3 regions of the Gordonia sp. DT30 genome follow, and region 2 is predicted to be linked to each of the others. Evidence: predicted binding sites of a transcription regulator. Region 2 holds the regulator's gene; each other region holds the start of a gene.

Region 1 (4,641 bases), on a different contig from region 2:
TCCATGCGCTGCAACCGATCTGCGACAACGGTGACCGCCCCCTCGGCGTTCTGTACCCGCCCGCGGACCAGCAGCGCCGTCGCCGACTGTGCCAGTTCCCGGTACTTCGACCACAGTCCGACCGAGCAGACGACGTTGACCATCCCGGTCTCGTCCTCGAGGTTGATGAACGTCACCCCGGATGCGGTGGCCGGTCGCTGCCGATGCGTCACCGCCCCGCCGATCAGCACCCGCGACCCGTCGGGCACCGCGAGCAGCCCGTCGGCCGGGATGACGCCGAGAGCTTCGAGCCGCGGACGCAGGTACTGGGTGGGGTATGCCGTCGGGGTGATCCCCGTCGCCCACGCATCAGTGGCGGACAGTTCGACGTCGGACAGGCCGGGCAGGGTCGGAGTCGCCGCCGCCGACTCGAGGTCGAGGTGGTCGGCGCGCGCACTCGACGCCGCACCGGCCTCCCACAGTGCCTGCCTGCGGCTCAATCCGAAGCGGTCGAAGGCACCTGCGCCGGCCAGTCCTTCCAGTTGGCGCGCCGACAGTTCCGCCCGCCGGGACAGGTCGGTGATGCTCGTGAAGTCCCCGCCGGTATCGCGGGCGGCGACGATGCGCTCGGCGATGTCGTCTCCGATCCCGCGCACCGCGGCCAGTCCCAGGCGTACCTCGAGTCCCGCGTTCTCCAGATTCGCCTCGGCCGACGATCGGTTGATGTCGGGCCGGTGTACGCGCACCCCGTGCCGGCGGGCGTCGGCGACCAGTGACTGCGGCGAGTAGAACCCCATCGGCTGCGCGCGCAGCAGTGCCGCGCAGAATGCCGCCGGATGGTGCAGCTTGAACCACGACGAGTAGAACACCAGCGACGCGAAGCTCTGCGAATGGCTTTCGGGGAAGCCGAAATTGGCGAATGCCGCCATCTTCTCGTAGATGTGGTCGGCGTCGGAGCCGGCGATGCCGTGGGTGGTGCGCATTCCCTCGTAGAAGCGCCGGCGCAACCGTTCCATCTTCTCCGGCGACCGTTTGGAGCCCATGGCGCGGCGCAGCTGATCGGCCTCGGCGGCGTCGAATCCGGCGACGTCGACCGCCAATTGCATGAGCTGCTCCTGGAACAAGGGCACCCCCAGCGTCCGATCGAGGGCTCCCCGCATCGACGGATGTTCGACGGTGGCGGGTTCGGTTCCGTTGCGCCGCCGGATGTAGGGGTGAACCGATCCGCCCTGGATCGGACCGGGGCGGATGAGCGCCACCTCGACGACGAGGTCGTAGAAGCAGCGCGGTTTGAGCCGGGGCAACGTGGCCATCTGGGCGCGCGACTCCACTTGGAACACGCCGACCGAATCTGCGCGGCAGAGCATGTCGTAGACGGCCGCCTCGGTGAGATCGAGCCGGGCCAGGTCGACGTGGATGTCCTTGTGTTCGGCGACCAGGTCGATCGCGTAGTGCAACGCCGAGAGCATCCCCAACCCCAGCAGATCGAATTTCACGAGTCCTATTGCGGCGCAGTCATCTTTGTCCCACTGCAGCACACTGCGGTTCTCCATCCGCGCCCACTCGGTGGGGCAGACATCGGCGATGGGCCGATCGCAGATCACCATTCCGCCGGAGTGGATTCCCAGATGTCTTGGCATTCCCTCGATCTCACCGGCGAGCTGCCGGACGTCGTCGGGCGCCCGGTCGGGCATCTTGCTCCACGCATCCTGCTGGCCGGTGGCATATCCGAGTGCCCGCGCCATGTCGCGGATCGACGATTTGGGGCGGTAGGTGATCACGTTGGCCACCTGCGCGCTGTAGCCGCGGCCGTAGCGGCGGTAGACGTATTGGATGGCCTCTTCCCGGCGGTCGGATTCGATGTCGACGTCGATGTCGGGCGGACCGTCGCGCGCGGGCGAGAGGAACCGCTCGAACAGCAGCTCGTTGGCCACCGGGTCGACGTTGGTGATACCCAGGGCGTAGCAGACCGCCGAGTTGGCCGCGCTCCCCCGGCCCTGGCACAGGATGTCGTTGCGTTTGCAGAAGTCGACGATGTCGGCGACCACGAGGAAATAGCCCGGAAAGGTGAGGGTTTCGATGATCGCCAGTTCGTGTTCGATCTGCCGGTAGGCCTGCGGATGCTGCGTCGGGGTGCCATAACGGCGCAGCGCCCGGGTCATGGTGAGATGCCGCAGCCAGGTGGCCTCGGTGTACCCGTCGGGCACCTCGAACGGCGGCAATTGCGGTGCGATCAAACCCAATTCGAAGGCACAGTCGCCGGCGATGTGTACCGCGTTGTCGATGGCCTCCGGATGCGCCGACAGCAGGCGCCGCATCTCGTCGCCGCTGCGCAGATGTGCACCGCCGACACCTGGCATCCAGCCGGCGATGGTCTCGATGTCGGTGCGGGCACGAACTGCCGCCATCGCCATCGCGAGGCGCCGCCGCGGCGGGCCGGCGAAATGCGCACCGGTGGTGGCGACCGTCGGCAGCCCGAATCGCGCGGCCATACCGGCCAGCGCGGCGTTGCGTTCGTCGTCGTCGGGCAGACCCTGGGCGGTGAGTTCGACGGCGACCCCGTCCCGGCCATACCGTTCGACGAGATCCCCGAGTGCCTTCTCCGCCGCGGGCGATCCGGCCCGGTCGAGGGCTCGGCGCACCGCCCCTTTGCGGCATCCGGTGAGGATCAGCCAGTGCCCGTCGTGATCGGCGAGGCGGTCGGGGTCGTACCGCAGCAGCCCCTTCTCGCCTCCGGACATGTGTGCGTCGGCGATCACCCGGGACAGCCGGCGATATCCCTCGCTGTCGCGGGCCAGCACCAGCAGATGATCTCCGGGCGGGTCGTTGACCCCGGTCCGGGCGACGTCAGGCTGCAAGGACAACTCGGCCCCGAAGACCGTCGGCATTCCGAATTCCCTTGCGGCCTCGGCAAATCGGACCACCCCGTAGAAGCCGTCGTGGTCGGTGATCGACAGCGCCTTCAAGTCCAGCCGCTGCGCCTCGGCGACCATCTCCTCGGGCATCGACGCCCCGTCGAGAAAGCTGTAGGAGCTGTGGGCGTGCAGTTCGGCGTAGGGCACGTGAGACGGTTCCGGCTCGATGTCGGGTGCCACGTACGGGCCCCGTTTGCGCGACCACGCCGGCGAGTCGCCGCCGTCCCCGGGACCGAAGAACTCGCCGGGCCGCCCGTCCTTGCGCGAGCGGCCCGACAGCACCCGCTCCATCTCCGACCAGGTCGGTGGTCCCTGATTCCAGCCCACTGACCAAGTATAGAACGCACGTTCGATACCGGGCGAGTGGTGGGCGGTGAATCGCGATCCGACGATGCCTCGCTGCGAGGGTTGTCTCGGTTGACCGCAGGACTGCCGAGTGTCAGACTCGGAGTACGGGTTGTCTGGGTTGACCAAGGAGTGTGTTGTGTCTGATCTCATGGATCGCAAGCAGGAATTGCTCGACGAGTTGAGTCATCTGCTGGACGAGCGCTTCTCCGCGGCGGAAGAAGCCGGGGTCGATGCGTCCCTGTACGCCGACACCAACCGGCTCGCGTCGGCGATGGTCGCAGCACTGCCGGCACTCGGCGTACACGATCAGCTCGTTGGCCCGTTCTACGACACCGCCGGACTCACCGGCTGGCTCGGCGTGAGCAAGCAAGCGATCGCCAAACGCGTCAAGCACCGAACACTCATCGCCTGCCAGCTCGAATCCGGTACATGGGTGTACCCGACGTGGCAGTTCACCGAACAAGGAGCGGTCGACCGCCGAATGGTGCAGGTGTGGCAAATCCTGCGAGAACACGCCAACGCGTGGACCGCGGCCCTGTGGATGTGCGCCCCCAACCCGGATCTCGACGGCGACACCGTGATCCACCACCTCGCCACCGACAGCACGGAACGCCTCGCTGCAGTTGTCGACGCCGCACGCGCCGACGCGGCACGCTGGGCAGTATGACCGGCCGCGACGCTGTTGCGCTCCGGGGCCCAGATGGCCATGACCTGTCGACCTTCCCCACTACGAGCTTTGCCGCTGGCGTCGGCTTGTACCGGGCGCATCGCACCGCGCTGGGCGCCTGGTATTTCTCGGCCGGCGGTGCAGGCCGGTTCGATCTGGACCCGCCCCGCGGAACCTGCTACCTCGCCACAGACACCGAGACCGCCGTTCGCGAAACCCTCGGCTCGACACTGCACACACTCGGCGGCGCAGACGTCGACTTCGCCGCGCAACGCTCGGTTTCCCGACTACGTCTGCCGACCGCGTGTCTCCTGGCCGACCTTTGTGACCGGCACGCTGCTGACTTCGGTATCACCCGTGAGATTCACACCATCACCCCGTACACCGTCACCCGGGCGTGGGCCGAAGCGTTCCACGCTGTCAGCGATGGCCTGCTCTACCAATCCCGATTCACCACCGTCGCCCAGGCGAACGCGCTGGCGGTGTTCGACGACGCCGGGCCGAAAAGCTGGCCCGCCGACACCACCCCGATACCTTTCTTGACCGCTGCCCGCGCTGCGGGCATCACCATCCTGCCGCCGCCGCGTCGAGTCACGATCGTCCCGCCACCCACCTGACCCGGACCAATTTTCTATTGCTGGACAACGTAGTTCAGACCTTCGGTGACACCGGCCAGTCATCGGGGTAACGCTCGGCCACCTCGTCACGCATCCGGCGCAGACTCTTGCGGCC
Region 2 (4,641 bases):
CCCCGGTCGAACCGCGCCACCGTGGACGCGCTGGAGGTGGCCGGCGCGCTCGAGACCCGCCAGGTCCCGGCGCACCGTTTCGCTGGTGACCTCGAACCGGTCGGCGAGTGCGTTCACCGATGCGCGCCCATTCGAGCGGACCAGCTCGGCGATCGCCTGCTGTCGTTCTTCCGCGTACACGTCTCTCCGATCGGTCTGTCCACCGACACCGCATGTTGGTTTCTGTGGCTATCGATGTTGATATATCTGTGTTTACGCTTGAGTGTGTTGACAAGTCAAGGAATTCTTGTAACTTCGATCACAGGACGGCTTCGCGGACGCCTGATTCACAGCCCGGCCGCGGTCGACGACCAGAGCTAGACGACGAGAAGGGCCAAAGTCGTGAACCAGCAGATACGGGAAGACAACCCGCACGCCGGGCGAGAACTTGGCGGGCGTGAACTGGGCGGGACGCCGGTCGTCGGCGGCAAGGCCTACGGTCCGGTGGTGCGGCCGGGCCGACGGATGACCGTCGAGGCCACCGAGGTGGCGCCGCCACCGGTTTCGGAGGCGGAGCGCGATGCCGAACTCTCCCGCTTCGTCGCCGCCGCCGGGGTGGTGGCGGCCCGTTTGCGCGAGCGTGCCTCACACGCGTCCGGGGCCGCCGCCGAGGTCCTGATCGCCACGGCCGGACTCGCCGAGGACCGCGGCTGGATCGGTGCGGTGTCGAAGCTGATCGGCACGGGCACGCCCGCGCCCGCCGCCGCCGTCGCCGCAACCGAGCAGTTCGCGGCGATGTTCACCAAACTCGGCGGACTGATGGCCGAACGCGTCACCGACCTCAACGATGTGCGTGACCGCGTCGTCGCCGAGGTGCTCGGGCAGCCCGAACCGGGGGTCCCGGTGCCCGACGAACCGTCGGTCCTCTTCGCCGACGACCTCGCGCCCGCCGACACCGCCGGCCTGGACCCGGAGTTGATCACCGCGCTGGCGACCCGACTGGGCGGACCGACCAGTCACACCGCGATCATCGCCCGGCAACTCGGGATTCCGTGTGTGGTGGCTGTTGCCGAACTCGACGTCGTCTCCGCGGGTACCGCGGTGCTGGTCGACGGGGCCGCGGGAACGATTGTGGTGGAACCGGATCCGGACCGAGCGCGAGCCGATGTGGAGCAGAGCCGCCGGGAGGTGGAGGCGATTGCGGGCTGGACCGGGCCTGGTCACACCGCCGACGGCCACGAGGTCGCGATCTTGGCGAATGTCGCCGATGGCGTCTCGGCCCGTGCGGCCACCGCGTCCCCGGTAGAAGGAGTCGGGTTGTTCCGTACCGAACTGGCCTTCCTCGATCGCCCGGACGAACCGTCCCTCGACGAACAGGCGGCACTCTACCGGGAGGTCATCGAGGCCTTCGGAGGCAAGAAGATGGTGATCCGCACCCTGGATGCGGGGTCGGACAAGCCGCTGAAATTCGTCGACCACGGGACCGAGGCGAATCCCGCACTCGGTGTGCGCGGCAACCGCATCGCGGCGACACACCCCGAGATCCGGGCCGGACAACTCGATGCGATCGCGCGCGCCGCCGAGGAAACCGGCAGCACGCCATGGGTGATGGCGCCGATGATCGCCTCGGCCGCCGAGGCGGCCGAATTCGCCGCGCAAGTACGCCGACGGGGTCTGGTGGCCGGAGTGATGATCGAGATCCCGTCGGCAGCGATACTTGCGCCGGCGATTGTGGCCGAGGTGGACTTCGTCTCGATCGGCACCAACGACCTGACGCAATACACGATGGCTGCCGACCGGATGTCGGCCGAGCTCGCCGAGTTGACCGATCCGTGGCAGCCGTCGGTCCTCGCTCTCATCGCGATGGTCGCCGAGGCGGGTTCGCGCACCGGCACCCCGGTGGGCGTGTGCGGTGAGGCGGCGGCCGATCCGCTGCTCGCCTGTGTCCTCGTCGGACTCGGGGTCACATCGTTGTCGAGTGCACCCGCCGCCGCGGCCGCGGTGGGCGCGAAACTCGCCGAGGTCGACCTCGATCGATGCCGCGCCGCGGCCACGGCGGCGGTGGCCACCGCTGCACCGGGTGCGGCTCGCGCCGCGGCCCGCGAGGCGTTGCGTTGTTAACTGCGCGGTGTGAGAAACGTGGTTGACACACCGCGCAGCTGATCAGCGCCTGCGCTCAGATCCGGCGCATGACGGTGACGACCTTGCCGAGGATGGCGGCCTCGTCACCGGGGATCGGCTCGAACAACTCGTTGTGCGGCATCAGCCAGACGTGGCCGTCCTTGCGCTTGAACGTCTTGACCGTTGCCTCGCCTTCGATCATGGCGGCGACGATGTCACCGTTGTCGGCCACGTTCTGCTGGCGCACGACCACCCAGTCGCCGTCGCAGATCGCGGCGTCGACCATCGACTCGCCGACCACCCGCAGCATGAAGAGGGAACCTTCACCGACGAGTTCGCGAGGCAGGGGGAAGACGTCTTCGACGGCCTCCTCGGCCAGGATCGGGCCGCCCGCCGCGATGCGGCCGAGCACCGGGACGAAGGTCGGGGTGGGCAGGTTCTCCGAGTTCGGATTGTCATCGGTGGGCGTCGGGTCGGCGTCGCGCACGTTGACCGCGCGCGGCCGGTTGGCGTCGCGCTTGAGCAGTCCCTTGCGTTCCAGCGTGCGCAATTGATGCGCGACCGACGAGGTCGAGGCGAGCCCGACGGCATCACCGATCTCGCGGATGCTCGGCGGATATCCCCGCTCGCGAACCGATTTGCGGATGACGTCGAGCACTCCCTGCTGACGTGGCGTGAGCGGTGCCTCGAAACCCCTCGGCACGATGGGCCGCCGCGGGGCGGCCGCCGCGTCATCAACCTGCGGTGTCGCCGCCGTCGCGGCGTCATCGGTGCTCGACTCTGTGGTGGCCGACTCCGGATCGGCCGCCTCGGCCGGCCGCGACGAACGGTCCTTCTTCTCACTCATCGGGATTCGAGTCCTTTCGATCGGGTGCGTGCCACCCCGGCCGTGGGCCGGTAGGTGACGTGCACACCTGTCGCGGGCCTGTGGTCGAGCTGATCACCGGTCAGAATAGCCGAGGTTTCGGACATCCTCAAACGTCTGTTCGACGTGTTGTGGAGAAATTGTCGGAGGGGGGTGGTACAACTCGAACATCCGTTCATCGAATGTGTGATCGAGACAGGAAGAGACCATGCATAGCACCCTTTTGTCGACCGACCAGACCCGCGTCGGCCGGACCCGTACCGACCAGACCTTCACCGGCCAGACCCGCGCCGGCGCGACCAACCCGGTTCCGCGCGCCCGTCCCCGCGAACAGCGGCCGCTCGATCCTCGCCGCGCCCCCCGGCGTTCCTCGGCCGTGAGTCGTCCCGCCGACCGGCGGCCGATCCGCCCGGTCTCCCGGCGGATACCGGGCGCCGACGGCACCTGGTGCACGTCACCGGCCGGATCACATCACCTGGCCGGAACGGGTGATCCGGGTGGCCACAGGTCTCGCCGGACCGGCGCACTGGTGGCCGTGCTGACCGGCGTGGCACTGGCGCTACTGGTGTGGCTGGTCGCCGTCGCCGGTTCGGACTATCAGGAATCGGCCCAGCGGGGGTCGGCACGGCCGGCGCCGATCGCCACCCAGGTGGTCCATGTGCGCGCCGGGGAATCGCTGAACGCCATCGCGGCGCGGGTGGCGCCCGACATGCCCCGGCAGTCGGTGATCGAGAAGATCGTCGAACTCAACGACATGTCCGGCAGTGCCGTGCAGGCAGGGCAGTCGCTGCTCGCGCCGGCCTACCGGTGACGCGAGAAGTCGGTGCGGTGGCGGGCGGTATCCTAGGTGCATGCGCTGCCCGTTCTGCAGGAATGACGACACCAAGGTCATCGACTCCCGTGTCGCCGATGAAGGACAGGCCATCCGCCGGCGCCGCTCATGCAGTGCCTGCGGCCGCCGTTTCTCGACTGTGGAGACCGCCGTGCTCGCGGTGGTCAAGCGCAACGGCGTGACCGAGCCGTTCAGTCGCGAGAAGGTGATGCGCGGGGTGCGCCGCGCGTGTCAGGGCCGGCAGGTCGACGAAGACGATCTCGCCCAGCTCGCCCAGCAGGTCGAGGAGACGGTGCGGGCCTCCGGAGCTGCCGAGATTCCCAGCAACGAGGTCGGGCTGGCGATCCTGCAACCGCTGCGCGACCTCGACGAAGTGGCATATCTGCGCTTCGCGTCGGTTTATCGTTCCTTCGATTCGCTCGAGGACTTCCAGCGCGAGATCGACGACCTGCAGGGCAACCTCACCCATGGCCGCTCCGAATCCGCCGGCGGGGTCGTCTCAGCCGAGCCGGTCCAGGGCTCGTAGCGCCCTCTTCTCCGAGATCGGATATCGGGTTCCGAGGCGCTGGGCGAACAAACTCACGCGCAATTCCTCGACCATCCAATGCGCCTGCTCGTTGACGGCATCGCGACGCGCATCACCCACTTCGGCGAGGCGCTGATTCCACCGCTCGACCACGCGGTCGAGTACAGCCATCCCGTCGCGATCACGCACGGCCGACCCCGGGAGCTGCTCCAGCCGTTCCCGCGCCCCCCGCAGATATCGGGGAAGATCGGCGAGATGCGTGCGCGGCGTCGCCACCACGAAGCCGTCGAACACCAGGTCATCGAGTTGTTCGGCGAC
Region 3 (4,641 bases), on a different contig from region 2:
ACAGTCGCGAACACCAGCTCGAAGGCGTTGTCGCCAAGCGTCGTTCGTCGACCTATCAGCAGGGTCGGCGGTCCAAGTCGTGGCTCAAACAGAAGAACTGGCGCGACATCGAGGTGGTGATCGGCGGCTGGCGGCCGGGGCGCGGCCACCGCACCGACACAATCGGTTCCCTGCTCCTCGGTCTGCCGGAGGCGACCGGACTGCGCTACGTCGGGCGGGTCGGCACCGGGTTCACCGAAGCCCAATTGTCCTTGCTCGCCGAGGAACTCGAACCGCTGACGATCCGCCGCTCCCCGTTCCTGGACAAGTTGGATCGGCCGGTGGCGGCGAATGCGGTGTGGGTGCTGCCGAAGATCGTCGGTGAGGTGCGGTTCATGGATTGGACGAGCACCGGGCATCTGCGACATCCGAGCTGGCGCGGTATCCGACGCGACAAACTGCCCGGCGACCTATGAGGCGGGTACGCGTTCGCGCGGTCCGACCTGGTTCGCGCGGGCCGTCGACCACCTGCGTGAGCAAATTCGAGCCGCGCGACCCCTGCTGATCAGTCCACCGATTTCGAGAGGAAGAGATGAGCGAGACAACCGGAGAGAAGATCACCGTCACCGCCGCCGACGGCGATGCCGAAGCGTATGTGGCGCGGCCGGCACCCGCGGCGGACGGCGACACCTGGCCCGGCGTCCTGTTTCTCATGGACGCGATCGGATTGCGCCCCCAGATCGAGAAGATGGCCGACCGGATCGCGTCGTGGGGCTATGTGGTGTTGGCGCCCAACACCTTCTACCGCAGTGGAACCGCGGCCGAGACCTCCCCCGACGAGCCGTTGCTCGATGCCGAGAGCCGCTCGACGTTCTTCGCGAAAGCGCGGCCGCGCATCAAAAGCCTCACCACCTACCGGGCGCGCGGCGATCTGGCCGCGTACCTCGACGCGTTGCGCGCGCTGCCGGAGACCGCGCCCGGGCCGGTCGGCGCGACGGGCTATTGCATGGGCGGGCGGCTGGCCCTGCTGGCCGCTACCACCCGACCCGATGACGTTGCCGCCGTGGGCATGTTCCACACCGGTGGCCTGGTCACCGACTCCTCGGACAGCCCGCACCTGTCGCTGCCCGAGGTGAAAGCAGAGGTGCTCGCGATACACGCCGATCACGACCGCTCCCTGCCGCCCGAGTCGGTCGCCGTGTTCGAACACGCACTCACCTCATCCGGTGTCACCCATCACGCCAGTGTCTATCCCGGTGCCCCACACGGATACACCATGGCCGACACTGCCTCCTACAACCACGATGCGGCGGAGTATCACTTCGCGGAACTGGCCAAATTGTTCGCCCGCACACTGGGGTGACGGCGGGCACGGCCACGCGCCGGCCCCGGTACACCCTCGGCGTGCTCTTGCGGTGCCATGCGGCTAGCCTCAGGTGAGTCGACAAGGGAGTGTGTGCGTGTTCGTCGTTGCCCACATCAGCGACCTCCATTTCAACGGAACGCGGTACAACCGCGCCCGGATCGAGTCGACCCTGAGTTATCTCAACGCACGCGCGGCCGGACTCGATGCGTTGCTGGTCACCGGCGACATCGCCGACGAAGGAACACCTCGCGAATACGTCGAGGCCTATCGCGTTCTCGAGTCCCCGCTACCGATGCTGGTCACCGTCGGTAACCATGATCTTCGGGACAATTTCAGCGAGGTCTTCGGTCCTCGTCGCAGCATGGCCCCGGTCAACTCCTCGCTGCTCATCGGTGACGTCTTGCTGCTGTCGGCGGACAGTTCCATTCCCGGGGGCAACGACGGTTACCTCGACGACGACACGCTCGAATGGATGTCGGCGCAGATCGAGGCCGCCGGCCCGCAGACCCGGGTGCTGGTGGCCTTCCATCACCCGCCGGTGGACGTCGGTATGACCTACATGGACACCATCCGCCAGACCGGAGAACAGCGGCTGGCCGCTCTCGTCGGCAAACACCCCAACATCGTCGGCTTCGTCTGTGGGCACATACACTCCGCATGCGTCACCCGCTTTGCCGACCGTCCGCTCTGCATGGCGCCGGGTGTCTCATCGACACTGAACCTGCCCTTCGAGGGCACCGACATCATCAACCGCGGCCAACCCCCGGGTATCGCCTTCCACATGATCGACGGCGATCGCCTGATCACTCACTTCCGTTCGGTGATGTTCTAGCGTCCACCCGAGGCGCGAAACACTTTGTCCACAAGCAGTATTCGATACCCAGATCGCCCACCGGCGTGACGGCTGTTCACCGCAGGGAAAGTCGTTCACCGCTGGGGCAACTGTTCACTGGCGTGGCGAAAGTGGTTGCTGCCCTTGTGGATTAATCCTACAAACCCTGCCAGTCGAACAAATCTTCTGCTACACTGGACTCATCGCAAGATCATCCAGGGGGGATTCCATGATCGACGCCACCACACACTCCGCGGAGCTCCCGGCTGACCTGTTCGCGGGTCTCATCGCGCAGCTCGATGACCATACGTTCCGCGCGGACATCGGTTCGCGGGAAGCGTTCGCGGCGATGCAGCAACTGATCATCTTGCGCAACAAAGTCGATCACCTCGCCGCGACATTGACCGGCGAGTTCGACCGTCTCAAAGTGACCGCGCCCCAAGGCCGCTCGGTACGACAATTGTTGATCACCATGGGAATCGCACCCGCCGTCGCCGGCCGACTCGTCCGCGTCGGCACCACGAAGGAGCTCGACGGTCTGCGTATCCACACCGTCGACGGTGCGATATCCCTCGACCACGCCGACGCCGTCGTCCTCGGACTCACCCACATCGATTCCCGCACCGGCGAACCCGTCACCCCCGAACAGCGTCGCGACCACACCCGGTCCCTCGTCTCGCAAGCGTTGTCCGGGATGAGTCCCGCCGAAATCGGTAAGCACGCAAACCAACTCGGCAATCTGCTCGCCGACGACACCGACGGAAAGCCTGCCGCCGAAGACAAGAGCGTCAACGAACTCGGCTACCACAAGACCAGCGACGGACGCCTCGATGTGCGCGCCAACCTCGATGCGGTTGCCGGGGAGAAACTCCACAGTCTCGTCGAGAGTTTGTCCGCGCCAAAGCCTCAGCCCGATGGTTCGCTGGATTCGCGGTCGGCCGATCGTAAGCGCGCCGATGCTCTGGAAACGATCCTGGAGCTCGCGGCAAAGGGCCTCGCCGACGAGACCGTGTCGTGTAAACCGACCGGCGGTGTGCTGCTGACGATTCCTGCTGATGCCCCGAAGCTTTCCGCACTTGAGTTCATGAGATCGGTGACGCCCGCGACCGCGAAAACACTCGGGTGTGATGCCGGGGTCACCGTGGTGATCGTCGACGGTGACGAGGTGCCGTTGAACGTCGGACGCGAGAAGCGGTTGTTCACCCCGGCACAGCGAAAAGCGTTGCTGATCAGGGATAAATGCTGCATCAAGTGTGGTGCGCCGGCGTCGCGCACCCAGGCGCACCACCTCGTGTCGTGGGTCGAGGGTGGCCCCACCGACCTCGACAACGGCTGCCTTTTGTGCACGGCGTGCCATCACGATGTCCACGACAGGGGATGGGATGTGGTGATGGGCTTCGATCGGCACCCGTGGCTGGTCCCGCCCGCGGGTGTCGACCCGAATCGGCGACCCTTACCGGCCTACAACCGTCGCACCCTGCACCTCGACGACGCTGCCTGACACTGACCGTCTGACACGATCCGCCTGAAACAGGCCTACCCATAACGACTTCCCGACCCCGCACCCGGCCCGCCGGGACCGCATCTGTTCGTTGAGAACTTCATAGATAGATAGGGCTACGGCCCAGATCCCGGCTGTCGCCGGTCCACGTCGACCACCCTTCCGAGGTGGGACGTCGGTGCCGGCGACTGCCGGGGTTGACCTTCACGTAGATCGAAGCCCGATGATGTGGTGGTGGAAGATCCCGGGTTGATGCCGATCGGTTCGTTCGCGCGCAGGAGTGGGCTGACAGCGAGCGCGTTGCGCTTCTATGCCGATGCCGGCGTGCTGATCCCGACCGAGGTCGACCCGGCGTCCGGGTATCGGTTCTATGCGACAGACCAACTCGAGCGTGCGTCGTTGCTTCGGCAACTACGCGAGATCGGAATGCCTCTCGCGACGGCGAGATCCGTGCTCACTGCCGACTGCGAGGAGGCGGTGCGCTTGGTCGACGACCATGTCGACGCAGTCGTCGGCAACGCCGTCACCGCACGGGAGCGTGCCGCCACCATCAAATCCGCCCTGGTCGAAACGACCGCAACGATGGTCGCCACGGTGAGCGGCCCAGTGCTGGCCGCGGCGGTGGCGCAGGTCCTCACCGCCACCACCGACGAACCGGACGTCCCGGTACTCGGCGGTGTACGCATCGAGGCCGACGCCGGCACGGTGGTGGTGACCGCAACCGATCGCTACCGCTTGTCGATTCGCACGCTGGTGAGCACCCATCGTCCTGGTCCGGCCTGGGCAGCGACGGTGAACGGCGAGGACCTGCGTGACTGCCTGACCGATCTGCGGCGCACGCCGCAAGCTCGAATCGAGGCGACCGACCACGAAATATGGATCCGGATGCCGACACGCGGAGATCGACATTGTCGACTCCTGACCGAAACGTTCCCCGACTACCAGTTGATGCTCGACGAACTG

What was found. Region 2 encodes LexA, which represses DNA repair genes until DNA is damaged. Its sites were predicted from a motif close to CGAACANNTGTTCG; they were not measured.
Region 1: the regulator LexA is predicted to act here: its motif matches at 3,233-3,246, upstream of ACLQ3C_RS10730 (error-prone DNA polymerase).
Region 3: the regulator LexA is predicted to act here: its motif matches at 2,352-2,365, upstream of ACLQ3C_RS06225 (DUF222 domain-containing protein).

What each region holds. Positions count from the first base shown of each region.
Region 1 covers NZ_JBNCLY010000009.1:41,071-45,711, forward strand. Annotated here, with positions in the region: gene ACLQ3C_RS10730 (error-prone DNA polymerase) at 1-3,221, opposite strand, end outside; gene ACLQ3C_RS10735 (hypothetical protein) at 3,379-3,909, shown strand; gene ACLQ3C_RS10740 (RES family NAD+ phosphorylase) at 3,906-4,526, shown strand; gene def (peptide deformylase) at 4,561-4,641, opposite strand, start outside.
Region 2 covers NZ_JBNCLY010000002.1:300,384-305,024, forward strand. Annotated here, with positions in the region: gene ACLQ3C_RS03370 (DeoR/GlpR family DNA-binding transcription regulator) at 1-180, opposite strand, end outside; gene ACLQ3C_RS03375 (phosphoenolpyruvate--protein phosphotransferase) at 382-2,100, shown strand; gene lexA (transcriptional repressor LexA) at 2,156-2,806, opposite strand; gene ACLQ3C_RS03385 (LysM peptidoglycan-binding domain-containing protein) at 3,174-3,776, shown strand; gene nrdR (transcriptional regulator NrdR) at 3,817-4,323, shown strand; gene hrpA (ATP-dependent RNA helicase HrpA) at 4,297-4,641, opposite strand, start outside.
Region 3 covers NZ_JBNCLY010000004.1:210,012-214,652, reverse strand. Annotated here, with positions in the region: gene ACLQ3C_RS06240 (ATP-dependent DNA ligase) at 1-455, shown strand, start outside; gene ACLQ3C_RS06235 (dienelactone hydrolase family protein) at 572-1,342, shown strand; gene ACLQ3C_RS06230 (metallophosphoesterase) at 1,440-2,177, shown strand; gene ACLQ3C_RS06225 (DUF222 domain-containing protein) at 2,407-3,678, shown strand; gene ACLQ3C_RS06220 (MerR family transcriptional regulator) at 3,913-4,641, shown strand, end outside.